Regions from separate parts of the Lactococcus sp. LG606 genome, predicted to be linked through region 2. Evidence: a T-box and tRNA genes for the amino acid it is inferred to sense, from the RefSeq annotation. Region 2 holds a T-box; the other holds one or more tRNA genes.
The links. A T-box is a leader RNA that pairs with one kind of tRNA and senses whether it is charged. The one in region 2 lies ahead of J0J35_RS08130 (valine--tRNA ligase), so its partner is inferred to be a tRNA-Val.
Positions count from the first base shown of each region.

Region 1 (15,327 bases), 300 kb from region 2:
ACCATAAATACATGAAACAGAAGCAACGACAATGACATCATTGCGCTCTAAAAGGGAACTTGTTGCACTATGACGCAGTTTATCAATCTCATCATTGACAGAACTGTCTTTTTCAATATAAGTATCTGAAGAAGGCACATAAGCTTCAGGTTGGTAATAATCATAGTAACTGACAAAATATTCGACAGCATTATTAGGGAAAAACTCTTTGAATTCACTGTAAAGCTGACCCGCAAGTGTCTTATTATGTGCCATAACTAAGGTAGGTTTATTTGTCCGCGCAATAACTTGGCTCATGGTATATGTTTTACCTGTACCAGTAGCTCCTCGTAAAATTTGCGCTTTTTCACCATTTTCAATATTTTCTACAAGCGTCTCAATAGCTTGTCCTTGATCTCCAGCTGGCTCATACTTGCTGACCAGATCAAATTTATTATCTGTTATACGTTCTATCATTTTATTTCCTTAAATTCTTTTTTAAAATAAGTGAGGGCCTTTCGGTATACGTCGGCTTTGAAACTAAATGCATTAAAATCAATATCTGCAAAAGGCACAGCCTTATAGCTGATAAACTCAGGATGACCAGTTTTTACATTTATAGAAGCCTCGGGATAAAGTCGGATAAGAAAATACTGTTGCTCTTGTCCATCATAGCTCCAATCAGGAAAAGTCATACCTTCTGGAAAATCATACCGTAATAGTTCTGGATATTTCCCTATAATTTCAAAATCTTGCGTACCAATCTCTTCTTCAAGTTCTCTTACCACGGCTTGTTCAGGGGTTTCACTTGTCTCAATTCCTCCTTGTGGGAAACCCCAAATTTGTGGCAAATCTGCACGTTGAAAGAGTAAAATTTCATTTTCTGCATTCAAAATGATTGCTGCTGTATTTTTTCTATAAGTTTTCATTTCTGCCCCCTTATAAACCTTCTCTTTAATCAATTTTAACATTTTTGACTGAAAATTTATGATATAATTAACTAATAGTAATAATATATCAAGGAAGTAAAAAAATGTCTGTACAAGAAAAATTAATCAAAGCAAGTCATATGATTAGCATGGACGATATTGTCCGTGAAGGAAACGAAACGCTACGTACTGTTGCTGATGAAGTAAGCTTACCCTTGTCTGATGAAGATATCATTCTAGGCGAAAAAATGATGGAATTTCTCCGTAATTCACAAAATCCAGCAATGGCGGAAAAAATGCAGCTCCGTCCAGGTGTTGGTTTAGCAGCCAATCAACTCGATATTGCCAAAAAAATTATCGCTGTCCTTATCCCTAACGATCCAGAAGTAGATGAAAATGGTAATGAAGTTGCACCTAAAGAAGCTTATAAGTTGGCAGAAATCATGTATAATGCTAAAATTGTAAGTCACTCTGTTCAAGATGCAGCTATTGAGTCTGGTGAAGGTTGTCTTTCTGTCGATCGTGAAGTCCCTGGTCTGGTTATCCGTCACGCGCGTGTAACTGTAGAATACTATGACAAAAATGGTGAGAAACACAAGATTCGTCTGAAAGATTTCCCTTCAATGTGTGTCCAACATGAGATCGACCATACAAATGGTATAATGTTCTACGATCACATCAATGAAAAAGAACCTTGGGCTGTCAAAGATGGACTTCTGATTGTCCAATAATTTCCCCCAATAAAAAAGAATAAGTCTAAAAAGCTTATTCTTTTTTATTTTAATAATTTTTCAAGTTTCCTTTTTCTTATCCTATAGTCTTGAACATTAAGGATAATTGTTATTATAAGGTAAACAGGGTAAAAAAGGAAAATATATGAGGGGAGAGCGATTATTATCACAAATCCACTAATTGCTCCAATAAAATAATTATTGACTTGATTAAAGGCTGTGTATTTTGAAGACGTTTCTTGATCATATTTCCGAGCCATATCTTCTTCGTTTAAAATTCTCCAGAGCATAAGTATTCCCCCTAAAAGTATTTTTAGTTATTTATTAGCACGAAAAATATAAGGAATATGCACCAAAGATAAAGTTTTTTCATTAACCAATTCTTCTCAGATTTAAAAATTCATAAGCTTCTAAAAGCCAAGGATGAATAACTTTTATATCGTGTTTCAAAATATAATCAATATAAGCAAAGGCTGCTGCTTCAAAAGAATAATTTAGCGCCTGAGTGATTTCCTTTAGATAAGGAGGTTGTCCTTCTTGATCCCATCTTATTTTGTCAGCCACAAATAAAACTAAATCAACCTTTGAAAATTTTTTCTTCAAGGTAGTATGGCAAGAAATTGCTGAAAGAATTTTTTCGTCTTGGATACCAAATTCTCTTTGAGCCATTATCCTTGATATTTTTTGATGAATAATCAGAGGAAATTGTCTTTCTTCCTTAAATAGCTTTATCTTCATATCTTCTGCTACAAAAATTCTTTCATTATTGGGATAAATAGCAGAAATATCATGTAAGTATCCTGCCATTTTTACTTGCTCTCTTTCTGCTTCATTTAGAAATGCATGTCCTATTTCTTCAGCATAGTCACCAACAGTTATGCAATGGTTATATGTTGCATAACATTCCTTTTCTAATAAAAAAGTTTTTATCTCTTGTTTAAGTTGATTTGTATTTTTCATATTTACCTTACTTTAACAAAAAAAGATAAGACCATCAACCGGTCTTATCTTTTTTTATTTCTCCTCATCTTCAGTATCAGATGTATCCGCTGTGCCTTTTACTTCTTCAGGCTTATTCACAATAACAATCTTATCATCAACCAAATCTGCAAGTAATTCTTTATACTCAGGATGCTCGATATAAAAATCAGCAATAGCATCCTCGATATTATCCTGGATGGTACGACGTAATGGGCGTGCTCCCATTTTCGGATCGTAGCCCAGATCAACGAGTTTTTCTTTAACCGCCTGTGTGACGTCAAGATGAATATCATTTTGAGCGATTTGAGCATTTACTTCATCCAACATTAAATCTACAATCTTAAGCAAGTTTTCTTTGCTCAATGCTGAGAATTCAATGATAGCATCAAAACGGTTCATGAATTCTGGACTGAAGAAATTACCCAACTCTCCAAGCACTGAATTCGTACGTCCTTCACGTGCAGCGCCAAAACCAACACTTGCTTCAACCTTACCTGTACCAGCATTCGATGTCATAATGATGATGGCATCTTTGAAGGAAACTGTACGACCTTGCGCATCTGTCAAACGCCCGTCATCAAGAATTTGCAAGAACATATGCATTACATCCGGGTGAGCTTTCTCAATCTCATCCAATAAAATTAAGCTGTATGGGTTACGGCGCACACGTTCTGTCAACTGACCTGCTTCTTCATACCCCACATATCCTGGAGGAGCACCAATCAACTTAGCCACACTATGTTTTTCCATGTATTCCGACATGTCAAAGCGAATCATGCTATCTCTTGAGCCAAAAAGCTCATAAGCCAATTGTTTTGCAAGTTCGGTCTTCCCTACACCAGTAGGTCCAACAAAGAGGAATGAACCGATAGGACGATTAGGCTTTCCAAGTCCGACACGCGAACGACGCACAGCTTTAGAAATTTTATCAATCGCTTCATCTTGCCCGATAACATGTTCTTTCAAGTCTTCAGCTAGATTAATGAGCTGTGTTTGTTCTTTTTCTTTCAAATCACCTACAGGTATATGTGTCTTTTCTTCAACAATTGCTTCAATATCTTTTTCTGTGATATTTGGCATGTCAGTATCTGAGATTTCATGGCTTTGAAGCTCACGAAGCTTAGCGATTTGATCACGGAAATGAGCTGCTTTCTCAAAATCTTCACGTTGCATGGCTTCGTTTTTTTGCGCCTCTGCTTGCTCAATACGTTTCTTTATGTCCTCAGGATCAACAAATTTGAGGGTCAGATTCTTTTTCGAACCCGCTTCGTCCAGCAAGTCTATTGCTTTATCGGGAAGGAAACGGTCCTGAATATAACGGTTAGACAGATTTGCAGCAGCTAGGATTGCTTCATCTGAGTATTTTACATGATGATAATCTTCATAACGTTTTTGAATACCACGTAAGATTGTGATAGTCTCATCTACAGAAGGTTCATCAACTTTAACAGGTTGCATCCGACGCTCAAGCGCTGCATCTTTTTCAATAATTCGATATTCATTGAGGGTTGTTGCTCCAACAAGTTGGAGTTCTCCACGTGCTAAAGCCGGTTTAAGGATATTTCCAGCATCCATATTTCCTTCCCCAGCAGAGCCTGCGCCCACAATCTCATGAATTTCATCAATGAAGAGGATAACGTCATCACGTTTATGAATCTCTTCCATCAGTTTTTGCATACGCTCTTCAAATTGCCCACGCACACCAGTACCTTGGACGAGACTGACAACATCAAGACGAATAACTTCTTTATTTTGTAGTTTTTGTGGTACATCACCATCAACTATTTTTTGGGCTAAACCTTCAACAACTGCTGTTTTCCCAACACCAGGTTCACCGATAAGAACAGGATTATTTTTTGTTCGACGATTCAAAATTTCGATAACACGTGTAATTTCAGAATCCCGTCCAATAACAGGATCTATTTCTCCACGACGTGCAGCATCAGTAATGTTGACTCCGAATTCTTCAAGAAGTCCTTTAGGTGCTTGACTTCCACGAGGATTTTGTGGACCTCCTGGGCCTCGACCACCCGCTTGTGTTGGAGGTGTCATTGTCCGACCTTGATCATTACCATGTAAGGCTTGGAAAATATCTGGAAATGGATTAAAAGGATCATCATTATTCGAAATATTTGTAGCTCCAGCAAACAAGCTTTCTTGACCACCTGATTTCATAATTTGATAACAGTTTTGGCATAAATCCACTTGCTTACGCTGGCCATTCACATTTGTATAAAGGTGAATTGTCGCTTCGTTTATTTTACAATTTTGGCAGAGCATCTCTTCCTCCTTTGTGGTTACGTCTTTTCTTTATTTTAACTTATTTTTTTAGAATTAAAGAATCATGTCTGGCTTCTTTTATTTAAAGTTTGACCTTTTTTGACCTTTAATAATTTTTATTATATCACTTCTCTCAAATTTATCAAATCTTTTGTACTATATTCTTTTTCAATTATAAGAAAAAACTCTTCGACATCTGTCGAGAGAGTTTTTTATATTACATAAAGTCACGCAATGGTTTGCTACGACGAGGATGACGTAACTTTTTAATCGCTTTCGCTTCAATTTGACGAATACGTTCACGTGTCACTTTAAATTGTTTACCAACATCTTCAAGTGTGTGCATACGTCCATCATCAAGTCCAAAACGCATACGCAATACGTTTTCTTCGCGGTCCGTTAAGGTATCCATAACTTCATCAAGCTGTTCACGAAGCAAGATACGGTTGGTATAGTCTACCGGACTTTCAATCACATCATCTTCAATGAAATCTCCAAGGTGTGAATCGTCTTCCTCACCAATAGGTGTTTCCAATGATACAGGTTCCTGCGCAATTTTTAAGACTTCACGAACTTTATCAGGTGTCATGTGCAATTCTTTACCAATTTCTTCTGGTAAAGGATCACGACCTAATTCTTGTAAAAGATTACGTTGTACACGGATTAACTTATTGATTGTTTCGACCATGTGGACAGGAATACGAATTGTACGTGCTTGGTCAGCAATCGCACGTGTGATTGCTTGACGAATCCACCAGGTCGCATAAGTTGAGAATTTGAAACCTTTCGTATGGTCAAATTTGTCCACAGCTTTCATAAGTCCCATGTTTCCTTCTTGGATCAAATCCAGGAATTGCATCCCTCGTCCAGAATAACGCTTTGCAATTGAAACAACCAAACGTAAATTGGCTTCCGCAAGCATTTGTTTGGCAAATTCTGCTTCATCACCACCTGCCACGATAGCTTCCGCAAGTTTTGTTTCTTCTTCAAGCGAAATCAATGGATAACGTCCGATTTCCTTAAGATACATACGGACAGGATCATCAATACGGACATTTGTCACGATTTCATCCATGGCATTATCATCAAGCTTTTCTTCTTCTTCAGCTTGCAAAGCTAATGGACTAGGATTTCCTTCTTTATCAACAATAGAAATACCTGCATCTTGGATTTGTTGAAGCAAATCTTCGATAGCTTCGGCTTCCAAACCAAACTTCACCACAAGCTCATCTGTAATTTCATCATCTAAAGCTTCTTCGAGAGGTTTACGTTTTGTAATATAAGCTGCTACTGCTTTATCAAAAGCCTTATTGTCAAAAGTATCCGAATCTTTAATATCGATTTTCTTGGCCGCTTTTTCTTTAACAGAAGTTACATGTTTAGAACCTTTTTCTTTTAACTCTTCCACATCAACTTTTTCAACAATAATTGGTTTAAAATCCATTGCCGCAAGGAGTTTTGCTTCTTCAGCTTCAAAAATAGAACTTGAATGCGATTTAACCGCCATACCAAGCTCTTGTGCTTTTGCGATTAAAGCTTTGTTAGTGATTCCAGTTTCTTTTGCAATTTGACTGATTCTTTTTTTATTATTACTTGCCAATTTAATCCTCCCCAATGAACAATATAAGCAATAGCTTATATTTTTTTCTTCTGATTAATGATTTGGATTGTGAGTTCCAGCTCACGTTCCTTGTTGCCTACTTTTTGGGCATTCTCTAGTTGTTTTTGCAATTCACTAAACTTTATTTGCTCCATTTCCTTTGCAAAAACGGCCACCAAATCTTCGAGCTCCTGACTACTTGTCTCATCTGGCAAATCAAGACTTAAGATTTGATAAAATAAATTTTTCTCATCGGTATCTAATGAGGTACCAAAGTGAGAAGGATCAATTTCTTCAAAACTCATAACCTCAAGTATGATTTTGTCAAAAAGGTTCTGGTAACGCTGATGGACAAAGCGAAAAGTTTCATCCTCCGCAAATTTTTGAAGAATACTCTGATGATAAATCATGCGATTCAAAAGTTGTTCCTCTGCCCGTTCACTTCGTGATAAACTTGGAAGTTGCGGCTGTTGTACAGTTTTAGCAGCCTCTTGACCAGAAGGAAAATCACCATAATAATCTTGCTCCGTTGCAATAAAACCAGGATCAGGATAATTCGAAAAATCTTCTTCCGAAAATCTCCCAAAACTCTCTTCAAAATTTCCCGCTTCTGCCCTTGATTTAAGGACGTTTTCACGCTTTAAATTGACAGATTGCTCTACTTGATTATACTCGAAATCAGGTAAAATCTCAACTAATTTTCTTATAAAAGCATCCTGTGCTGTAATTGACGAAACCCTTGCAATAACAGGCGCCATTTGCTCAATAAAATCCAATTGGTTTTGCAGATTTGAAAGGTTTTCAGGTTTCAAATAATCAATCAGAAATTCTGTCGGTTGTATCCTGCTGTTTTCCATCAGACCAGCTAATGATTCTAAAGAATATTTTTTACTGTAATCATCTGGATCCAAGCCTTCTGGAACACGAACAATCTGTGTCTTCTCTTCACCAATCAAATCAATTGCTTTATATATTGCATTTTGACCTGCCTGATCGCCATCATAGATAAGAACATAATTTTTAGCTATTTTTTTTAAACGCTTTACGTGTTTATCAGTTAAGGCTGTTCCCATAGTCGCCACAACATTATATACACCCGCTTTATAAGCTGCAATAACATCCATGAAACCTTCCATCAAGTAAACTTCACGTGTTTTAGAAATAACTGGTTTTGCTCTATCCAAATTATAAAGCTCGTAAGATTTATCAAAGATTTTTGTTGCACTTGTATTAATATACTTTGCCTTACTTGTATCATTTTCTTGCCATTTTCGGCCAGAAAATCCCACAACATGCCCGTACTCATTTTTGAGTGGAAACATAATTCTGTTTTGAAAAGCATCAAAAACCTTGTTACTTGAAAAGTTGAAAAGCCCGGAATTCGCTTGAACACTTTCATCAAATTTTCCAGAGAGATTTTTAAAAATGAAATCATTTTCGTCTGGTGCTAAGCCGATATTAAACTGCTTGATAATCTCAGAAGTAATCCCACGTTTTTCTAAATAAAGCCGAGCTTTTTCACCGATTTCTGTCGAAGTCAAAACAATATTATAAAGCCGTGCAGCTTGATTGTTTATATCATAAAGCATTGCATGAGGATTATCTTTTTCTGCAGTAGAATCATTCTCAATATTTAAGGTGATTCCAGCAAAACTCGCAACATCTTTTACTGCATCCACAAAACCAACTTGTTTATAATCTTTTATAAAATCAATAACATCGCCAGATTTTCCACAACCAAAACAGTGATAAAACCCTTTATCAGCATTGACATTAAAGCTTGGTGTTTTTTCCCCATGAAAAGGACATAGCCCTAAATAATTCTTTCCAGACTTAGTGAGAGGCACATATTGTGAAATTAAATCAGCAATATTTACCTGATTTTTTAACTCGGTTACTTCTTCGTTCGTAAGAAAAGCCATATAACCCCCTCTCATCTTAAACATTCTACATAAAGCATAAAAAACGACTATTCAACAATAGTCGTTGTACGGAAGGGGAGTAAGGGATTCGAACCCTCGCGCCGGTTTCCCGACCTAACGATTTAGCAAACCGTCCTCTTCAGCCTCTTGAGTAACTCCCCACCAGTTATTCACAATATATAGATATTATAAACATCTATGGGAACACGAGGATTTGAACCTCGGACCCCTGCGTTATCAACACAGTGCTCTAACCAACTGAGCTATGCTCCCAAATTATTAAAAAATCTTCTATATCCCAGAAAATTTTTAAGCGGGTGATGAGAATCGAACTCACAACATCAGCTTGGAAGGCTGAGGTTTTACCACTAAACTACACCCGCAAATGGCGCGAGACGGAATCGAACCGCCGACACATGGAGCTTCAATCCATTGCTCTACCAACTGAGCTACCGAGCCAAAGGAAAGGAGGATGTGGGATTCGAACCCACGCACGGTTTTACCCGCCTGACGGTTTTCAAGACCGTTCCCTTCAGCCGGACTTGGGTAATCCTCCAAAAAGTGGATCTTGTTGGATTCGAACCAACGACCGCTCGGTTATGAGCCGAGAGCTCTAACCAACTGAGCTAAAGATCCAGCTGTAAAATATAATAGCGGCGAAGGGGATCGAACCCCCGACCTCTCGGGTATGAACCGAACGCTCTAGCCAGCTGAGCTACACCGCCAAAAATTTCTGATAGAATAATCTATCAATCGGGAAGACAGGATTCGAACCTGCGACACCTTGGTCCCAAACCAAGTACTCTACCAAGCTGAGCTACTTCCCGAGATAAAGTTCATTATCATCATGATTTCATTCAGAAATCAATGCACCCGGCAGGATTCGAACCTGCAACCGCCTGATTCGTAGTCAGGTACTCTATCCAGTTGAGCCACGGGTGCATAATATTTAATTTCAAAGCGAACGACGAGATTCGAACTCGCGACCCCAACCATGGCAAGGTTGTGTTCTACCCCTGAACTACGTTCGCAACGCTTAAAGAAAGAAAAACTTTCTAAATACCTCTAGCTGCACTACACTAGGTCCAACAGTTAAAGGAATGCCGACTACATGATTCGAACACGCGACCCTCTGATTACAAATCAGATGCTCTACCAACTGAGCTAAGTCGGCTATAAAAGAAATGCGGATGAAGGGACTTGAACCCCCACGCCCTAAAGCACTAGAACCTAAATCTAGCGTGTCTGCCAATTTCACCACATCCGCTTGACAAGTTCTTTTACGCTTTATACCTCAACCTATTGTTAAAGTATGACCCGTGCTGGGCTCGAACCAGCGACCCTTTGATTAAAAGTCAAATGCTCTACCAACTGAGCTAACGAGTCTATTTCTTTTATTACCTTTCAAGTCTATCAACTTGAAACGGTTCCGACGGGAATCGAACCCGCGATCTTCGCCGTGACAGGGCGACGTGATAACCGCTACACTACGGAACCTATGGGAGTTAACGGGATCGAACCGCTGACCCTCTGCTTGTAAGGCAGATGCTCTCCCAGCTGAGCTAAACTCCCAATCACTTGGCATTTACCCTATCTCGCAGGGGGCAACCCCCAACTACTTCCGGCGTAATAGGACTTAACTTCTGTGTTCGACATGGGAACAGGTGTATCTCCTATGCAATGAATACCAAATCATGGTCTGAATGTATTGAACACTCAAAACTAAATAACAATCTCTTGATAAATAAGTAAAGCTGAACTCATATGTTCTATTACTTGGTAAAGTCCTCGAGCTATTAGTACTGGTCCGCTCCATCCCTCGCAGGACTTCCACTTCCAGCCTATCAACCTGATCATCTCTCAGGGCTCTTAATTCATAAAGAATGGGAAATCTCATCTTGAGGTGGGCTTCGCACTTAGATGCTTTCAGCGCTTATCCCTTCCCTACATAGCTACCCAGCGGTGCTCCTGGCGGAACAACTGGTACACCAGCGGTAAGTCCACCCCGGTCCTCTCGTACTAAGGGCAGATCCTCTCAAATTTCCTACGCCCGCGACGGATAGGGACCGAACTGTCTCACGACGTTCTGAACCCAGCTCGCGTGCCGCTTTAATGGGCGAACAGCCCAACCCTTGGGACCGACTACAGCCCCAGGATGCGACGAGCCGACATCGAGGTGCCAAACCTCCCCGTCGATGTGAACTCTTGGGGGAGATAAGCCTGTTATCCCCAGGGTAGCTTTTATCCGTTGAGCGATGGCCCTTCCATGCGGTACCACCGGATCACTAAGCCCTAGTTTCCTACCTGCTCGAGTTGTAGCTCTCGCAGTCAAGCTCCCTTATACCTTTACACTCTACACATGATTTCCAACCATGTTGAGGGAACCTTTGGGCGCCTCCGTTACTCTTTAGGAGGCGACCGCCCCAGTCAAACTGCCCGACAGACACTGTCTCCCACGCCGATTATGCGTGTGGGTTAGAGCAACCATGAAGCAAGGGTAGTATCCCAACAGCGACTCACTTGAAACTAGCGTCCCAAGGTCAAAGTCTCCTACCTATCCTGTACATGCTTCACAGGTACTCAATATCAATCTGCAGTAAAGCTCCATGGGGTCTTTCCGTCCTGTCGCGGGTAACCTGCATCTTCACAGGTACTAAAATTTCACCGAGTCTCTCGTTGAGACAGTATCCAAATCATTACGCCTTTCGTGCGGGTCGGAACTTACCCGACAAGGAATTTCGCTACCTTAGGACCGTTATAGTTACGGCCGCCGTTTACTGGGGCTTCAATTCAGAGCTTCGCCTAAGCTAACCCCTCCTCTTAACCTTCCAGCACCGGGCAGGCGTCACCCCCTATACATCACCTTGCGGTTTAGCAGAGAGCTGTGTTTTTGATAAACAGTTGCTTGGATCTTTTCACTGCGGCTGTATTTCTACAGCACCCCTTCTCCCGAAGTTACGGGGTCATTTTGCCGAGTTCCTTAACGAGAGTTCTCTCGATCACCTGAGGCTACTCGCCTCGACTACCTGTGTCGGTTTGCGGTACGGGTAGTATTGAATTAACGCTAGAAGATTTTCTTGGCAGTGTGACATCAAGGGCTTCGCAACCGTAGTTGCTTCCCCATCACAGCTCAATGTTAAAGGAAAATGCATTTGACACATTCCACACCTCACTGCTTAGACCAGAATCCATTAACTGGCTCCCTTTAGCCTACTGCGTCCCTCCATCACTAACAATACTAGTACAGGAATATCAACCTGTTGTCCATCGACTACGCCTTTCGGCCTCGCCTTAGGTCCCGACTAACCCAGGGCGGACGAGCCTTCCCCTGGAAACCTTAGTCTTACGGTGGATAAGATTCTCACTTATCTTGCGCTACTCATACCGGCATTCTCACTTGTAATCGCTCCAGCACCCCTCACGGTATACCTTCATCGCTGATTACAACGCTCTCCTACCATTTAATTAATATTAAATCCACAGCTTCGGTAATATGTTTAGCCCCGGTACATTTTCGGCGCAGGGTCACTCGACTAGTGAGCTATTACGCACTCTTTGAATGATAGCTGCTTCTGAGCTAACATCCTAGTTGTCTGTGCAACCCCACATCCTTTTCCACTTAACATATATTTTGGGACCTTAGCTGGTGGTCTGGGCTGTTTCCCTTTCGACTACGGATCTTAGCACTCGCAGTCTGACTGCCGCACATGTGTATTAGCATTCGGAGTTTATCTGAAATTGGTAACCCGAGATGGGCCCCTCATCCAAACAGTGCTCTACCTCCAATACACTTAAATTGCGACGCTAGCCCTAAAGCTATTTCGGAGAGAACCAGCTATCTCCCAGTTCGTTTGGAATTTCTCCGCTATCCACAAGTCATCCAAACACTTTTCAACGTGTCCTGGTTCGGTCCTCCAGTGCGTCTTACCGCACCTTCAACCTGCTCATGGATAGGTCACTAGGTTTCGGGTCTACATCATGATACTAAAGCGCCCTATTCAGACTCGCTTTCGCTACGGCTCCGCCTCTTCAGCTTAACCTCGCATCATAACGTAACTCGCCGGTTCATTCTACAAAAGGCACGCTCTCACCCATTGACGGGCTCGAACTTCTTGTAGGCACACGGTTTCAGGTGCTATTTCACTCCCCTCCCGGGGTTCTTTTCACCTTTCCCTCACGGTACTGGTTCACTATCGGTCATTAAGGAGTATTTAGGCTTGGGAGATGGTCCTCCCGGATTCAAACTGGATTTCGCGTGTCCAGCCCTACTCAGGATACTGCTAGGTATAAAGTCTATTTCAAATACGAGGCTATTACTCTCTTTGGCTTACCTTCCCAGGTAATTCTTCTATAGACTTTAAGTCCACGTTGCAGTCCTACAACCCCAAGAAGCAAGCTTCTTGGTTTGGCCTGTTTCCCGTTCGCTCGCCGCTACTTAGGAAATCGTTTTTACTTTCTCTTCCTGCAGGTACTTAGATGTTTCAGTTCTCTGCGTTACCTTCTCGTAAGCTATGTATTCACTTACGGATACTATGCATAACATAGTGGGTTTCCCCATTCGGAGACCTAGGGATCAATGCGTACTTACTGCTCCCCCTAGAATATCGTCGTTAGTCACGTCCTTCTTCGGCTCTTAATGCCAAGGCATCCACCGTGCGCCCTTATTAACTTTGCCATTAAAACAAGTATAAGTTTTTTCGAACTATTTAAAATAATTCGCAGCTTTACAGAAATGTTTTACCATTTCTCGGTTTATTTATCGTTATAAGATATTGTTATTTAGTTTTCAATGATCAATTCCTATTTTAACGTCTTCGTTGACAAGATACTTCCGTATCTTATGGAGCCTAGCGGGATCGAACCGCTGACCTCCTGCGTGCAAAGCAGGCGCTCTCCCAGCTGAGCTAAGGCCCCTTCTCTCAACGCAATCTTCTCTATCTTGCATCAAAAGACTGCTTGTTTGGTCTTTATAGACCCCTCAAAACTGAATAAAGTAGAACAACATCTTTTTTTATATTCCTTAGAAAGGAGGTGATCCAGCCGCACCTTCCGATACGGCTACCTTGTTACGACTTCACCCCAGTCATCGGTCTTACCTTAGGAAGCGCCCTCCTTGCGGTTAGGCAACCTACTTTGGGTACTCCCAACTTCCGTGGTGTGACGGGCGGTGTGTACAAGGCCCGGGAACGTATTCACCGCGGCGTGCTGATCCGCGATTACTAGCGATTCCGACTTCATGCAGGCGAGTTGCAGCCTGCAATCCGAACTGAGAATGGTTTTAAGAGATTAGCGCACCCTCGCGGGTTGGCGACTCGTTGTACCATCCATTGTAGCACGTGTGTAGCCCAGGTCATAAGGGGCATGATGATTTGACGTCATCCCCACCTTCCTCCGGTTTATCACCGGCAGTCTCACTAGAGTGCCCAACTTAATGATGGCAACTAGTAATAAGGGTTGCGCTCGTTGCGGGACTTAACCCAACATCTCACGACACGAGCTGACGACAACCATGCACCACCTGTATCCCGTGTCCCGAAGGAACTCCTTATCTCTAAGGATAGCACGAGTATGTCAAGACCTGGTAAGGTTCTTCGCGTTGCTTCGAATTAAACCACATGCTCCACCGCTTGTGCGGGCCCCCGTCAATTCCTTTGAGTTTCAACCTTGCGGTCGTACTCCCCAGGCGGAGTGCTTAATGCGTTAGCTGCGCTACAGAGAACTTATAGCTCCCTACAGCTAGCACTCATCGTTTACGGCGTGGACTACCAGGGTATCTAATCCTGTTTGCTCCCCACGCTTTCGAGCCTCAGTGTCAGTTACAGGCCAGAGAGCCGCTTTCGCCTCCGGTGTTCCTCCATATATCTACGCATTTCACCGCTACACATGGAATTCCACTCTCCTCTCCTGCACTCAAGTCTCCCAGTTTCCAATGCACACAATGGTTGAGCCACTGCCTTTTACATCAGACTTAAGAAACCACCTGCGCTCGCTTTACGCCCAATAAATCCGGACAACGCTTGGGACCTACGTATTACCGCGGCTGCTGGCACGTAGTTAGCCGTCCCTTTCTGGTTAGATACCGTCACTTAAGTAATTTTCCACTCTACTTAACGTTCTTCTCTAACAACAGAGTTTTACGATCCGAAAACCTTCTTCACTCACGCGGCGTTGCTCGGTCAGGGTTGCCCCCATTGCCGAAGATTCCCTACTGCTGCCTCCCGTAGGAGTCTGGGCCGTGTCTCAGTCCCAGTGTGGCCGATCACCCTCTCAGGTCGGCTATGTATCATCGCCTTGGTAGTCCTTTACACTACCAACTAGCTAATACAACGCGGGATCATCAAGTAGTGAAGCAATTGCTTCTTTCAAATAAGAATCATGCGATTCTCATTGTTATGCGGTATTAGCGTTCGTTTCCAAACGTTGTCCCCCGCTACTCGGCAGATTTCCCACGCGTTACTCACCCGTTCGCCGCTCTTCATAAAAATAGCAAGCTATCTTTAATCATCGCTCGACTTGCATGTATTAGGCACGCCGCCAGCGTTCGTCCTGAGCCAGGATCAAACTCTCATTTAAATTTAGTTCATCAAATGAACTGGCTGTTGTTTTGTCTTTCATTATTGAATTGACAGTTGGTATACAAGAAGTTAACTTCTCGCATATAGTCATTCTACTTTATTCAGTTTTCAAAGGTCTATCGCTCTCGTAAGAGATACGCTCTCTCGCGACAACTATTATATTCTATCAAACTCACTTTGTTCTGTCAAGAATAAACTGTGATTTTTCTCCCTTTTTTTTACACTCGTTCGGAAAACCCCGCCGTTGTCACGTTTAAAGACTATAAAAAAACCAGACACTTTGGGGGCTGGTTTCTTGTTTTTTATCTTTTTCCTTCAAGATAAACCATC
Region 1 is NZ_CP071301.1:1,347,821-1,363,147, forward strand. Features, by position in the region: gene uvrB (excinuclease ABC subunit UvrB) at 1-456, opposite strand, end outside; gene J0J35_RS06665 (RNA pyrophosphohydrolase) at 453-908, opposite strand; gene def (peptide deformylase) at 1,013-1,639, shown strand; gene J0J35_RS06675 (hypothetical protein) at 1,684-1,929, opposite strand; gene yqeK (bis(5'-nucleosyl)-tetraphosphatase (symmetrical) YqeK) at 2,012-2,599, opposite strand; gene J0J35_RS06685 (ATP-dependent Clp protease ATP-binding subunit) at 2,654-4,900, opposite strand; gene rpoD (RNA polymerase sigma factor RpoD) at 5,118-6,500, opposite strand; gene dnaG (DNA primase) at 6,536-8,422, opposite strand; tRNA gene J0J35_RS06700 (tRNA-Ser) at 8,496-8,583, opposite strand; tRNA gene J0J35_RS06705 (tRNA-Ile) at 8,622-8,695, opposite strand; tRNA gene J0J35_RS06710 (tRNA-Gly) at 8,735-8,805, opposite strand; tRNA gene J0J35_RS06715 (tRNA-Phe) at 8,809-8,881, opposite strand; tRNA gene J0J35_RS06720 (tRNA-Ser) at 8,889-8,978, opposite strand; tRNA gene J0J35_RS06725 (tRNA-Ile) at 8,985-9,058, opposite strand; tRNA gene J0J35_RS06730 (tRNA-Met) at 9,074-9,147, opposite strand; tRNA gene J0J35_RS06735 (tRNA-Pro) at 9,176-9,249, opposite strand; tRNA gene J0J35_RS06740 (tRNA-Arg) at 9,291-9,364, opposite strand; tRNA gene J0J35_RS06745 (tRNA-Gly) at 9,382-9,453, opposite strand; tRNA gene J0J35_RS06750 (tRNA-Thr) at 9,524-9,596, opposite strand; tRNA gene J0J35_RS06755 (tRNA-Leu) at 9,608-9,689, opposite strand; tRNA gene J0J35_RS06760 (tRNA-Lys) at 9,736-9,808, opposite strand; tRNA gene J0J35_RS06765 (tRNA-Asp) at 9,847-9,919, opposite strand; tRNA gene J0J35_RS06770 (tRNA-Val) at 9,922-9,994, opposite strand; rRNA gene rrf (5S ribosomal RNA) at 9,999-10,114, opposite strand; rRNA gene J0J35_RS06780 (23S ribosomal RNA) at 10,199-13,097, opposite strand; tRNA gene J0J35_RS06785 (tRNA-Ala) at 13,264-13,336, opposite strand; rRNA gene J0J35_RS06790 (16S ribosomal RNA) at 13,447-14,995, opposite strand; gene mnmG (tRNA uridine-5-carboxymethylaminomethyl(34) synthesis enzyme MnmG) at 15,300-15,327, opposite strand, start outside.
Region 1: it has a tRNA-Val gene. The T-box ahead of J0J35_RS08130 (valine--tRNA ligase) is inferred to sense a tRNA for this amino acid. The anticodon was not compared.

Region 2 (15,327 bases):
TCCACCCGTCATCTCTTCACTACTCACAACAGTGGCAAAAGAGTTCGACTTGGAATAAAGCATACTTGCTGCATTGGCGCGAACCATTTCAACTGTCGTTAAATAAAAGTTGCCTTTATGTTCGTCTTTTTTCCCTGCAACATCAACCATTTGGTTAACTGGAATGGTTCCTCCTGGCTGCTCGATATAGTAAGGTAAGGGGAAGAATAAACCCACTACAATAAGAAGCGGTAGCGCGATGGCAAAGAATAGCTTTAGTTTTTTATGCTTTTTTATTTTTTCATTTTTCATGTGCTTTTTTCTCATTCAATGTTTCAATAACATTTGTAGGTAACCATCGACTTAGGTCTTGACCAAAATGATAAAGTTCACGCATTCGGGTAGAACTAATATTTTCGAGTTCTGGTTTTGCAGTCAGTAAGATGGTTTCGACCCCTGTCATTTCACGGTTAAAGTAAATCATATTTTTCTCATAGTCTAAATCAGCCGCATTGCGAACGGACCGAACAAGCGCTGTTACCTCAAGTTTCTCCGCAATATTTACTGTCAGATCACTCGCATGTGCAATGACTGACACATTGGTTAATTGTAAATCTGCTAAGGCTGTTTCGATTAGAGCTACACGTTCTTCTAGACTGAACAAAGGATTTTTAGCTTCATTTTTAAAAATACCGATATAAAGCTTATCAAAAAGCTTACTGGCACGTTCAATGATATCAAGATGGCCTTTTGTGACCGGGTCAAAAGTGCCCGTAAATAAACCGATTTTATCTTTCATAGATGGTTACCTTTGAAATTCCATATACTTTTTCTTTACTTAACGACAAGTGACCGATATTTTCCGGAAGTGTGACCTCCTTATCCGTCTCACAAACCACGACAGCATCATCTGCCAACAAGTTTTTTTTCTGCATTTCTTCTAGGTTAGCAACAATACTTTCTTTCGCATAAGGTGGGTCTAATAAAACTAAGTTGAACTGTCCAGAAAGATTAGCCAAAGCACGTTCTGCTGGCATTTTAAGAAGTTGAAACTTTTTCTCTTCCTTGGTCATCTTAATATTTTCTGCAATCACCAGCTGTGCTGAACGGTCTTTTTCAACCATTACAGCATTGTCCATCCCACGTGATACAGCTTCTATAGCAAGCGAACCTGAACCTGAGAATAAATCCAGAACTCGTCCACCTTCAAAATATGGACCAATCATATTAAAAATTGCTCCTTTAACTTTGTCTGTCGTTGGACGTGTTGTTTTTCCTGCCAATGTTTTCAGTGGTCTACCACCATAATTTCCTGCTACAACTCTCATTGTTCTATTATAGCACACTGTATCTTCTTCGCCCACAAGCATCAAAAAAACCACAGTTCAATGATGTACTGTGGTTTTTGTTTTTATCTCATTTTTGATTAAAGACGTGCGTTCAATTCAGCACTCAATTCTTCAAATCCTGGTTTGCCAAGAAGTGCAAACATGTTACGTTTGTAAGCTTCAACACCTGGTTGGTCAAATGGATTGATACCATTCAAGTAGCCTGAGATCGCAATTGCAAGCTCAAAGAAGTAGATAGTGTAACCTAAAGTGAATTCATCTTGCTCAGGCAAAGTAACGATCATATTTGGAACGTCACCATCTGTGTGTGCAAGGAGAACACCGTCAGCTGCTTTTTTGTTGACAAAGTCAACATCTTTACCTTGCAAGTAGCCAAGACCATCAAGATCTGCTTCAAGTTCAGGAATGTTAATGTTCTTACGTGGTTTTTCAACACGAATAGCTGTTTCAAATACAGAACGTGTACCTTCTTGGATAAATTGACCCAATGAGTGTAAGTCTGTTGAGAAGTTTGCTGATGTTGGATAAATACCTTTTTGATCTTTGCCTTCAGATTCACCTGCCAACTGTTTCCACCATTCTGAGAAGTATTGCAATGATGGCTCATAGTTAATCAAGATTTCTGAAAGTTTACCTTTGCGGTAAAGGATATTACGAAGCGCTGCATAAGCATAAGCATCATTTTCACGTACGTCTGTGGCTGTATATTCTTTGCGCGCTGCGTTAGCACCTTCCATAAGAGCTGTAATATCAGCACCTGATGCTGCGATAGGCAAGAGACCAACAGCTGTCAAAACTGAAAAACGTCCGCCAACTGAATCCGGCACAACAAAAGTATCCCAGTTGTTTGCATCAGCATTAACTTTAACGGCACCTTTTTCTTTATCTGTTGTTGCATAGATACGTTTATTTGCTTCTTCACGGCCATATTTTTTAACCAAAAGTTCTTCAAAGACACGGAAAGCAATTGCTGGTTCAGTTGTTGTTCCTGATTTAGAGATAACATTAACAGAGAAATCTTTATCTGCCACATATTCTACCAAGTCTGAAAGATAGCTTGAAGAAATTGAATTTCCTGCATAAAGAATTTGTGGTGCTTTACGTTCTTCTTTTGATTGAAGATTAACAAAGCTGTTGTTCAAGAAGTCAATTGCAGCGCGGGCACCAAGGTATGAACCACCGATACCGATAACAATAAGAACTTCTGAGTCAGATTGAATTTTGCTTGCTGCTTTTTGAATGCGTGCAAATTCTTCTTTATCATAGTCTTCTGGAAGATCTAACCAACCGATGAAGTCAGAACCAGCACCGGTTCCTTCACGAAGAAGTTTATCTGCGCCATCAACTTGCCATTGAATTTCGTCAAGTTCTTTATCAGCTACAAATGGTTTCAATTTAGAATAGTCAAATTTAATATGTGCCATCTTATATCTCTCCTTAGAGTTTTTTTCTTTGTTTATTTTATCACTTTTCCATAGGTTTAACAAGAAATGAAAATTTAAGATATTGTAAACCTATCTATACCAAAAAGAAAAAGTTCCCACAATTAGGAACTTTTCCACGTCTCATAAACTATTTTTGTAACTCTTCAATACGGGCTTGTGTGCTTTCAAACTTCTCTTGATAGTCTGCTAATTTAGCACGTTCTTTATCTACAACTTCTGCTTTGGCATTTGCCACAAATTTTTCATTAGAAAGCTTACGGTTAACCATATCGAGTTCTTTCTGCCATTTGTCTAGTTCTTTATTGAGACGAGCAATTTCTTCCTCGATATTAATCAAGCCTGCTAATGGAAGGTAGATTTCCGCACCAGTAACAACTGATGACATGGCTTGTTCTGGTGCTGCCACATCCGCTGCAATAGTTAACTCGCTTGGATTAGTGAAACGTCTGATATAAGGCGCCACCTTGTTCAGGAAGGCTTCTTTGTCTGATTTGATCATCATTGGCACGGCTTTTGATAAAGGCGTATTCACTTCCGCACGAATATTACGTACAGCTGTAATAATTTCAATAAGCATTGCAACACCATCTCCAGCTTCTGCATCATCAAATTCTGGACGTACTTCTGGATATTCAGTCACCACAATAGATTTGCCTTCAGCTGTCGGAAGTTTTTCGAAGATTTCTTCTGTGAAGAAAGGCATGATTGGGTGTAGCAGACGAAGCACTTGATCAAGGACATGCACAAGTACTGAACGTGTGACGTCTTTTTCTGCTTCATCATCGCCAAACATTACTTCTTTAGTCAACTCAAGATACCAGTTGGCAAACTCATCCCAAATGAAATTATACAGAATATGACCTGCAACACCAAACTCAAATTTATCCATTTGTTCCGTAACACGCGCAATTGTATCGTTCAAACGTGTGAGAATCCAGCGATCGGTAACATTACCTGCTGTTTTCGCTGCCACTTGGTCAAGATGAGTAGAAATTTCTTCTGCTGTGATATCTCCTGCATTCATCAGGATATAGCGTGAAACATTCCATATCTTATTGATGAAATTCCAAGCTGCATCCATTTTGTCGTAGCTGAAACGCACATCTTGTCCAGGAGCTGAACCATTGGACAAGAACCAACGCAAAGCATCGGCACCATATTTTTCAATCACATCCATTGGGTCAATACCATTCCCCAAAGATTTGGACATCTTGCGTCCCTCTTCATCACGAATCAAACCGTGGATAAGTACATTATTAAATGGTGCTTTTCCTGTAAACTCAAGTGATTGGAAAATCATACGCGAAACCCAGAAGAAGATGATGTCATAGCCCGTAACCAAGGTCGATGTAGGGAAGTAACGTTGGAAGTCTTCTGCCTTTTCATCCGGCCAGCCCATAGTTGAGAAAGGCCATAAGGCTGAAGAGAACCATGTATCAAGTACGTCTTCATCTTGAACCCAACCTTCACCTTCTGGGGCTTCCTCGCCAACATACATTTCGCCAGCTTCGTTGTACCATGCAGGAATTTGATGTCCCCACCAAAGTTGGCGTGAAATAACCCAGTCGTGTACATTTTCCATCCATTGGAGGAAAGTGTCGTTAAAACGTGGAGGATAAAACTCAACCGCATCTTCTGTTTTTTGATTTGCGATTGCATTTTTAGCCAACTCTTCCATCTTAACGAACCATTGTGTCGATAAGCGAGGCTCAACCATTACGCCTGTACGTTCTGAGTGCCCAACGGAGTGCATCATTTTCTCAACTTTAACTAAGTTGCCGAGCTCATCTAATTTTTTAATGATAGCTTCGCGGGCCTCAAAACGATCCATACCATTAAATTCGCCTGTGAGCTCGTTCATTGTACCGTCAGCATTCATTACATTAACTTGTGGCAAGTTATGACGTTGACCAACCAAGAAGTCGTTAGGATCATGGGCAGGGGTAATTTTAACCACACCTGTCCCTTTTTCCATATCTGCGTGTTCGTCACCAACAATAGGAATTTCTTTGTTAATGATAGGGAGAATAACACTTTGACCAATGTATTTGGCATAACGTTCATCTGCTGGGTTAACAGCAACAGCAGTATCTCCAAAGAAAGTTTCTGGACGTGTTGTCGCTACTTCAAGTGCACCTGAACCATCCGCCAAAGGATAAGTTATGTGATAGAAGGCACCTTCGACATCTTTATGGATAACTTCAATATCAGAGAGCGCAGTCATGGCCTTTGGATCCCAGTTAATGATAAACTCACCACGGTAAATCCAGCCCTTTTTGTAAAGTTGAACAAAAACTTTGCGGACTGCAGCAGACAAACCTTCGTCTAGAGTAAAACGTTCACGGTTATAATCAACAGAGATACCCATTTTACCCCATTGTTCTTTGATGGTTGAGGCATATTCGTCTTTCCATTCCCACACCTTGTCTAAGAATTTCTCACGGCCTAAATCATAACGGGAAATACCATCTTCAGCTAAACGCGCTTCCACTTTGGCTTGCGTTGCAATTCCTGCATGGTCCATACCTGGCAACCAGAGGGTATCGAAACCTTGCATACGTTTTTGACGGATGATAATATCTTGCAAGGTTGTATCCCAAGCATGTCCTAAATGAAGCTTCCCTGTTACGTTTGGTGGTGGGATAACGATACTATAGGGTTTTGCTTTTTTGTCACCTGAAGGGGCAAAAACACCTTGTTCGAGCCATTTTTCATAGCGCCCTGCTTCGACTTCAGCAGGATTAAATTTTGTTGATAATTCTTCTGTCATTTATTTTTCCTTTCGGTATGAAAACAGTTAATAATGTCGAGGGAGAAGTTCAAGAGTATGTCAATAAAAAAATACCGCACCTAAACATCCAAAATAGGACGCTCACGCGCGGTACCACCTAAATTCCTGCCTTTTTTAAAGCAGACACTTAATTTTATTTAACTGACCACAATGCAACCTTCACAAGCTTCATCTGAAATCTCACAGCGACCGATTTCTCTCTCAAAGACTAGACTTGTTACTCCTCATTTAGTGTTTTTATTCTATCAGATTTGTCAGTTTTTTGCAAGGTCGCTCAGCGTTCTTTGATTATTTCTAAGAAATGCTCTAAACCTTCTATTTTTTGCATTTGTCGATTACAGTTCACACTATCAACACAGATATATGTTCCGTTCTTAGTATAGGTACCATCAGAACCTCTTTTAGTGATTGCTAAAAATTGTGTCACTTGGCTTGTTTTTTGACAAATCGCACAGATATTTTTTATACTTCCAGAAGTCGTCCCATAAAAACCTCGTCCGTCACTTGTCACGATATATTTTCGCTGACTGGAAATTTCATTCCAAGCAAAATAGGTGAGTTCTTTCATGTCCCAAGATGCTTGAGCTGGAACTTTAAGCTTTTTGACCTTCCTAAAAATCTTTTTAATCTGACTTTCAGATGGTAAGGCAAAAGGTTCAACTAAATTCTTTAAATGGAGCAAATCTCGTTCTGCTTGCTCTTTAGTTGTTTTACTGTCAGCAATTCTCTCTAAAAAGTCCCCGACTTCTTTTGCTTTCGAGAGCTCTTCTATTTCAGCTACAGTTTGAGCATAAACTGCTTCTACTGTGGCTTTTTCATTAACCGAATGATAAACATTAATGAGATCAAAGGTAAGGTATTTTATTCTGTTGTATTCGTATGCTTTCATTTTTTCTCCTTAACTATCCGCTAAGTGAGAATATTGTTAACTTAGCGGTAAACTTATGCGAGAGCAGTTACTCGCACTTGTTTACCAACCATAGGATTTAATTCCATAAAACCCTCCTTATTACTTAAAAAGTTTTTGTACCTAAGTCTGGTACCTCATGGAAATCTTTACCTGCTTTATAGTTTTCAAATTTCCCTTGAATAAATTGATAGGCATCGAGACGACTTTCATAACGAATAGCTGCTTCTTTTGCTTCAATTTTTTTATCTTCATGCGCAATTTTTTCTGCGGCTTTCATTGCAATTTCTGAAAGTTGAACCTGTTGGTCCACCCACTCACTAAAATCTTTTAAAAATTTTTCTTTATATTCCATTTTTATTCTCTTTTTGGTTTGATTAAATGATAACTGTTCTCAATCATCTGTTTCGCTTGTTTCTCTGAAACGTCACCACCAAAATGAATGTCATTCCAGTGTGTTTTATTCATGTGCCAGGCTGGGCGTATTGAGTCAAAAGATTCACGCAGTTCCTCATTGACTGAAGGTAAACCTTTGACAGCCAAAACAAGCTCGCCTTCACGCTCCGAGATGTAGACAAAAGATTTTTTATTTTTTAGATGCTTCACTACAATCGTCGCTGGCCCTTTTTCCATCTTTGCAAAAGGTGTATCTGCAAAAGTTGGACCAAGCGCTAAGCAAAACGATAGCCAGTTTTCTTTATTCATCTCATTCTCCTAAAAGGAGTTGATAAGCGAAGCGATCTCCTTCGTAGAAAACCATACCGCGCTTTTCAAAGCCCTCACGTTCAAAGACTGCCTGCATCACTGCATTAGCTGGATGCGTATCCACGCGGAAGTCCTTATATCCGCGTGCTTGCATCAGAGTAAAGATGTTTGAAAAAAGATATTTTGTCAGACCCAGACCACGGTATTGGTCAGACAGTGCTAAACAATGGACAGTGACATAGTCTAAGCTATCATTTAACCACTCACCGTTATAAATTTTCGTATATTGCGTATCTTCGCCAGTAATGATCGCACAAAAGCCTGCAACTTTTTCATCTACAATCAAAACATAACCGACATCTTCCTGAATGAAATTTTCAATATCACTTTGTGCAGGATACTCAGCTTGCCATTGATCACTCCCGGATTTGCCCAGAAATTCTCGCGCTTGAGCAATAATCGGCATAATGGTTATAACATCCGCTTTGGTTGCCTTTCTTAAATAAATCATGCTTTTCCTCTCCGCTCAAACTAAACGCCCTATTTTATTTTCTTTTTCTACGTGGCTTGTCGTATCCTTGCTTGGGTTTTTCTGCACGAAAAGGTGCTGCTAAAGGTTGGGCAAGTTTACGCATTTTTACTACCGCTTCAGTACGTGCTGTATGTGGGAACATATCGACAGATTGGATATATTCGATGCTGTAAAATTGCGAAAGGATTACTAAGTCTTTTGCTAAAGTCGAAACATTACAAGACACGTAAACCAGTTTTTCTGGTGTATAAGTGGTGATTGTTTCCAACAAAGCATCATCCAATCCTGTACGCGGTGGATCAACGATAAGGGCTGTGGCTCTATGGCCTGACTTATACCAGTTAGGAATGATACGCTCCGCCTTACCTACTTCATAGTGACAGTTTTTAAAGCCAAGACGTTTTGCATTGATTTTAGCATCTGCGATAGATTCTGGCGTAATATCCATTCCGTGGACAGATTTTACTTTCTTGGCCACACCAAAACCGATTGTCCCAACGCCACAGTAGGCATCAATCACACGGTCATCTTTTTTCGGATTTAGCGCACGTACAGCTTCACCATAGAGGACATTAGCTTGTTCTGAATTGAGTTGATAAAAAGCACGTGGTGACAACTCAAAGTCATAATCCAAAACGCCTTCGGTAATCGTTTCTTTTTCCGCAAAAAGCATCTGTGTACGGTCACCATAAATTTCGCTGGTTTTCTTCGGATGGAAGTTGGCTGATACAGAAACAATCTCTTGGAACTCTTCCGTCAAGTCAGATAAAATATTATCCATCTTCACCAAATCTTTGCGTTGACGTTTTGAGAGCTCTTCACGTGGGGCAGGCCAAACTTGTCCATCTAGACTAATGCGTGCAGATGTCACGAAAATAATTTGGACTTCACCTGTTTTTTGGCTGCGTCGCGCAACGATGGTGCGAATCCCCATGACTTTACGCTCATCATAAACAGGTAAATTGTATTTTTCAATCAAACGGCAGATACGATTAGCGATATTTTGAATGACTTCGTCTTGAACCAAGCAATTCTCTAAATTCACCAAATGGTGTGTGCCTTCTTTGTACAATCCAGCAATGACATCGCCATTGTTTAGACGGCGCACTTGGAATTGCAACTTATTACGGTAACGCAAAGGATTTTCCATACCAAGTGTTGGCAGAAGTTCGTACTTCTTCCAACCTGTTGGACGGTATTTTTCAAGTGCTTGACGGAGCAAATCACGCTTAAACTCTAATTGTTGCGGATAAGCAAGATGCATGATGTGTGAGCCACTCAGCTCATGGTAAACACGATCTTCAGGCTTAACACGGTATTTTGACTTTTTATTTATCTTAACAACTTTTGCGCGTGAAAAATTGCGGGCATTTTCTGTAATTTCTGCCAAAATTTCTTCTGTAGGCAGTGCATAAGGCACAAATACCAAGCGCCCATGGTAAGAGGCGATTCCTTCGCCATTGATACCCATACGCTCGATATTGAGTGGGATTTTTTGTCCAATTTTCAGATTAATCATATCCCAATTTTAACATAATTTCCCTATAATTGGACCACTAACATCCAAGGATTCTCCTAATTGTAAAGAAAAATCCCAGTACCTTCACTGGAATTTTTTTCTATTCATGTAATTCTATTGGCAATTCATCAGGATCATAGAAGAAAACCATCTTTTTATTGGTAATTTCATCCACGCGCAGTTCTTCAACTTTAATCCCTTGATCCGATAAATAAGCTATGTCTGCTTCAATATTATCGGTCTGTATTGCCAAATGACGTAAACCTTTCGCCTCTGGATAGGAGACACGCTCAGGGGCATCAATTTTAATGAAGAGCTCTATTTCAGTACTGTCATTCATTTGAAGATCGATTTTCACATCCCCTTTATCCGGACGATGGTTTTCTCTGATTACTGGAAATCCCAGAATATCTACATAAAAGTGTCGTGATTTTTCATAATCACTCCCTATAATAGCGATATGATGTATGCTCTTAAAATTTGGTGTATACATGTTTCCCTCTATCTTATCTTCTCAGCCGTAAGTTCATCTTCTTCCAAGATGCAGACTTCTTCTCCTTGAGCTTTGAGATTACGGACGTGATCTTCCCCCCAAGAACAAAGATTATCTAAAATGTTATTCAAGCTTTCACCATATGGGCTAAGCGAATATTCAACTTTTGGCGGCACTTGATTGTAAACGGTGCGGACAATGATATTATCCAGCTCTAATTCACGTAATTGTTGTGTAAGCATTTTTTGACTGATTCCTGGAATACTTCGTTTAAGTTCCCCTGGACGGCGTGGTTGGTGTCTGAGGTTACACAAAATGATAGATTTCCATTTTCCACCAATGACGTCCATTGTGGCTTCTACACCTATGTTATAAGTTTTTTCCAAAAAAAATTTCCTTTCTAAATCCTTTATTTCAAACAAAACTTACTTTTTTGTATGTATATGACAAAAAAGTAGGTACTATTCAACAAGTTATTTTTATTATATACTATTTTTTGTCAAAAGAAAACCTAAGGAGAAAAGACAATGAAACTTAACAATACAACACATATCCCCGAATTAGGATTAGGCGTTTTCCAAATCTCAAATGAGGAAACTGCTGAAGTCGTAAAAAACGGAATCATCAACGGTTATCGTTTGATCGATACCGCCCAAATTTATGGTAACGAAGAAGGCACAGGACAGGGGATCAAGGCTGGCCTTGAAGACACAAATCTTACACGCGAAGACCTCTTCATCACATCAAAACTATGGGGCAGCAACCTTTCTTATGAGGAAACCATTCAAAGCTTTGAAACAAGTTTAGAAAAATTAGGTCTGGATTACCTTGATCTTTATCTCATTCACTGGCCAGGTACTGATTATGGGTTTGAAGCTTCTTGGAAAGCTATGGAAGACCTCTACAAAGACGGTCGTATCAAAGCTATCGGTGTAAGTAACTTCCAAAAACATCACTTAGAGCGTCTCTTTACCTATGCACAAGTTATCCCTGCAGTAAATCAAATCGAGCTTCACCCTAAACTTACTCAAAAAGAACTGCGTCACTTTTTAGAAGCACACGATATTAAAGTACAAGCTTGGTCACCATTGATGCAAGGACAACTGTTAGACAATGAAACAATTAAAACAATTGCTCAGAAACACAATAAATCAACAGCACAAGTTATCCTTCGTTGGCATTTAGAGCAAGGTATTTTGGTTAACGTGAAATCTGTCAAAACAGAACGTATGCTTGCCAACCGTGATATCTTTGATTTCTCTCTAAATCAAGATGATATGGAACTCCTCAACAATCTTGATGAAAATCTGCGCGTGGGACCAAATCCAGAAACATTTAATTTTTAAAAAATAGGAAACCTTCATGAAAAAAATTTCACCAAGCCTAACCTTATTGGCTTTAGCCATTAATGCCTTTGCCATAGGTTCAACAGAATTCATCAGTGTTGGTCTTATGCCGATGATTGTGAACACTTTTAATATCAATTTATCTCAAGCAGGACTTACCGTCTCTTTATATGCCTTAGGTGTGACTATTGGAGCACCTCTTCTTACGATTGTTACAGGCACATGGAATCGGCGCTCATTAATGTTAGCTATTATGCTACTCTTTATCAGCGGTAATCTCTTATCTGCTTTTGCTCCAACTTTCCTCCTGCTCTTAGTTGGACGTATTTTAGCAGCGTTAGCACATGGTATCTTTATGTCGGTGTCAACACTTATTGCTGCAAATGTAGTTCGTCCTGAAAAACGTGCTTCTGCTATTGCTTTGATGTTTACAGGACTTACTGTAGCAACTTTTATCGGCGTGCCTTTGGGAACTTTTATCGGACAACATTCTACATGGCATATGTCCTTTATCTTCATTGCCGCAATTGGATTGATTGGATTATTAGCGAGCATCTTTTTAATTCCGACAAACCTCCCTATACCAGGCAAAGTAAATTTAAGTGGTTTTGCGAGAATTTTCCGCAATAAATACATTATGACTTCTTTCTTTATTACTGCTTTTGGTTACGGTGGTACCTTTGCTGCTTATACTTATTTAGCTCCTTTATTAGAGGATACCTTTAATTTCAGTTCAAGTACTGTTGTTGTCGTTCTGATCGCTTACGGTATAACGGTAGCAATCGGTAATACTATCGGTGGACATTACTCAAATAAAAATATTTTACCTGTATTACTCAAAATGTTTGGTGCTTTAACTGCAAGTTTGCTTATCCTTTTTATAGCAGCACTATTGGCTTCTCAGTGGCTTGGATTACTTGCAACGCTTTTGCTGGGTTTATTTGCCTTCATGAACGTGCCTGGTTTACAACTCTATGTTGTCCAACTGGCTGAAAAATTCACTCCCCAAGACATCACTCTTGTTTCAGCTTTTAATATTTCAGCTTTCAACATTGGTATTACACTGGGTTCATTTACGGGGGGCGAGGTAGCGAAGATAAGTAGCGTTATCTATACACCACTTGCAGGGATTGTTATTGTCCTCCTTGCTATGCTTCTCATTATTGGGGCTCAAAAACAAAAAGTTGCTATCAAATAAATCACTCCAAGATAAAAAACAAAGACAACTTTAGAAAAAGCTACTAGTTCATTCGCTAGTGCTTTTTTCTTAGATCCAAAAAATCTATTTCTCCTTCATCCGGTACTCTGTTATAATAAAGTTATGATAAAAATCAAGGAAATCACAAAACTCAAAAAGCTTTATAAAGTTATACTAACAGAGCCTTTTTCATATAAGGACTGGGAGGAAGCTAAAGATAAAATTTACGTCTGTGAGGATACAGTTGTAAAATATATGCTGACGAGGGATAAAGCCTTTTCTACAGCGGAACTGGAGCAGCTGTTAGCTTTTGACAATTTTGCGCAAGGTAAATCCTTAGCACTTTACTTTATCTCCTACAAGGCTCGGACATCATCAGAAGTCAAAAAGTACCTCTATGAACACAATATCCAACCAATTCAAATCGAAGCGATCATTGACAACCTTACTAAAAATGGTCTCCTCAACGACCGCGCTTATATCGAAAGTTATATCCAGGGAAAAGTACGCACAGCAAGTGCTGGTCCTTATCAGATCAAACAGAAACTCCACCTAAAGGGGCTAGATTTGCAACTTATTGATGAGGGTATAGCGCAAGTTTTTAATGAAGAAAAACAAATTGACGTGGCTGTCGCTCTTGCGGAAAAGATAGTCCGCCAAAAAGCAAGTCGTCACACTCTACAACAGCTAAAACAAAAAATCACACAAGGACTCACTGCTAAGGGTTTTTCCTATGCCATTAGCGCTATAGCTCTTGAAAGTCTAGAACTTGAAGTGGATGAAGAAAATGAGTTAGAGCTCCTTTACACTGAACTCGACAAAAGTGCCCGTAAATACAGTAGAAAATACGAAGGCTATGAGCTTAAGCAACGCATCACCCAAGCCTTAGCCCGTAAAGGATTCGACTTTAGTGATATTTCTAGCGCAATACGAGACTATGATTTTGAAGAGGAATAAATCAACTTTCTCTTTAAAAGCATTTCCCATTTTCCACCTCAAAATTGTGTTATGATATAATAAAAGCAAGACTGGAAAGCATATGACACAATCTCTCATCACACGTATCAACTCTTATTACGATAATCTCAGTAAATCTGATCAAGCCATTTCAAATTACTTGATTGAAAATATGGACACGGCTGCCCGCTTATCCATTCAAGAATTCGCAAAGAATACTAAAGTATCTACTGCAACCATTTCGCGTTTTGCCAAAAAAATCGGTTTTGATTCATTTCAAGATTTAAAGTTAGCTATCCACAGCACCGAAAAATTTAAATCCGACAACTTTTTCAGCGAACTATCGCCAGAAGATAGCTATAAAGATATTCTTGCCAAGAATTTTACAAGTAATATTTCTTCTCTCAATGCAACATTGCAGCTGATAGAGAGCGAAACTTTGGATAAGGTTATGAACATCCTCCTATCCGCCAAAACATGTGGTTTTTTTGGTCTGGGTGGCTCTAATGCCGTTGCTTTAATTGCTTACCATAAATTTTTGCGTATGCCACTGCAAACGGTATATCATCAGGATTTTCATTATCAACAAATGTTGGCTTCTAAACTGACCGAAAAAGACTGTGCTTTTGTTATTTCACATACTGGTAAAAACAAAGATACACTGAAAATCGTTGATATTTTGAAGAGCAATCACGTTCCTGTGATTGCCATTACGTCATTTGCCAACTCAGCCTTGGTGAAAAAAAGCGACTTGGCACTTATTTCAATCGCTGAAGAAATATCTTTTCGACCTGAAGCTGTCGCTTCAACCGTTTCTCAAATTAGTCTTCTCGATGCCATCTTTTTGATGTACGGGATGAAAGCTCAGGATTCAATCGAAGATACTTTGGAAAATATTCGAGAAGTGATCAGCCAAACCCGTTTAAATTAAACTAGAAAGTTAATGATAAAGGAGGACCAAAATGGCATTTACTGAAACAAAAGGACGCTATGCAAGCTATGGAACTGTCTCTAGTATTCCTGGTGAAATCATTGACAGTTTTTGGTTCATCATTGACAATCAGCTAAAAGGCGTTATCCCGCTTGAGCCCCTTATCAATTTTGAATTACTCAACCAAAAGGGACTGCTTTCTGTGAAATTTTCACAGCCGCACAATCCTTTAACCATTACAGTTGATTTCCAATACCCTTTTAATAATTCTTGGCCTCGGCATTTCCATGCTGTTGATAATAATGGTAAAGAAACCATTATCTCTTCACAAGAACGTTAAACAAAAGTCTCCAGATAAAATTCTGGAGACTTTTTAAATTTCATAATAGACGATTTCTGGAGGAACACCAAATCTGATTGGTAAAAAGGTTAAGCCAATACCGGCATTGACAAAAAGTTTTGTATATTTCCCTAATATGTATAGACCAGAATCATACACCTTTGAGCCATCATTACGTAAGCGCAAATTGCCAAGACGAATCTGCCCACCATGGCTATGTCCTGCAACGACTAAATCATATTTTTCAGGAAATTCTACTTGTAAAATCGTATCCGGCTCATGAATCATTAAAATCGAAAACTTTCCTTGCTCAGGGACCATACTAAAATTTGGTTGTCCTTCACGTAAATCATCAAGTCCGGTTAATGCTACTGTCCCTGACATGAGTGATTGGTTAGTAAGTACAGTAAAACCTGCTTCCTTTAGAAAAGTTCTTATATAGTTAGCATCCCCTTCATGCGAAAAATCATGATTACCCAAAATCGCAAATTTTCCTAATGGTGCTTCAAGTTTTGCTAAAATTTCTTTTACCTTATCAACATCATGCGCTTGCGCCCAATCGACTTTATCAAATAAGTCGCCTGTGAACAAGATCAAGTCAGGTTGTGTTTTATCTATGTGTTTTGAAAATTTAAAAAAGCGGCGTGGATGTGTGTGCCAATTAAAATGTGTATCGGTAAAGTGTGCAACTTTCAGCCCGGCTGTGTTTGAAATTTTCACTTGTCGCACACGCATCAAATGCGGTTCAACGAAAAGACCATAAGCCAAAAGGCAGAAAAGTAAAATTATAATCCATGTCATTGCTTTATTTTACCATATTCAGATTTTTTATTCT
Region 2 is NZ_CP071301.1:1,651,127-1,666,453, forward strand. Features, by position in the region: gene J0J35_RS08110 (SepM family pheromone-processing serine protease) at 1-291, opposite strand, end outside; gene coaD (pantetheine-phosphate adenylyltransferase) at 281-778, opposite strand; gene rsmD (16S rRNA (guanine(966)-N(2))-methyltransferase RsmD) at 768-1,307, opposite strand; gene J0J35_RS08125 (glucose-6-phosphate isomerase) at 1,406-2,752, opposite strand; gene J0J35_RS08130 (valine--tRNA ligase) at 2,901-5,543, opposite strand; T-box leader at 5,635-5,805, opposite strand; gene J0J35_RS08135 (FusB/FusC family EF-G-binding protein) at 5,839-6,453, opposite strand; gene J0J35_RS08140 (DUF1912 family protein) at 6,578-6,826, opposite strand; gene J0J35_RS08145 (MmcQ/YjbR family DNA-binding protein) at 6,829-7,176, opposite strand; gene J0J35_RS08150 (GNAT family N-acetyltransferase) at 7,178-7,687, opposite strand; gene rlmD (23S rRNA (uracil(1939)-C(5))-methyltransferase RlmD) at 7,722-9,227, opposite strand; gene J0J35_RS08160 (VOC family protein) at 9,328-9,720, opposite strand; gene J0J35_RS08165 (helix-turn-helix domain-containing protein) at 9,729-10,106, opposite strand; gene J0J35_RS08170 (aldo/keto reductase) at 10,248-11,066, shown strand; gene J0J35_RS08175 (MFS transporter) at 11,083-12,264, shown strand; gene recX (recombination regulator RecX) at 12,388-13,221, shown strand; gene J0J35_RS08185 (MurR/RpiR family transcriptional regulator) at 13,304-14,152, shown strand; gene J0J35_RS08190 (DUF960 domain-containing protein) at 14,184-14,492, shown strand; gene J0J35_RS08195 (metallophosphoesterase) at 14,526-15,293, opposite strand.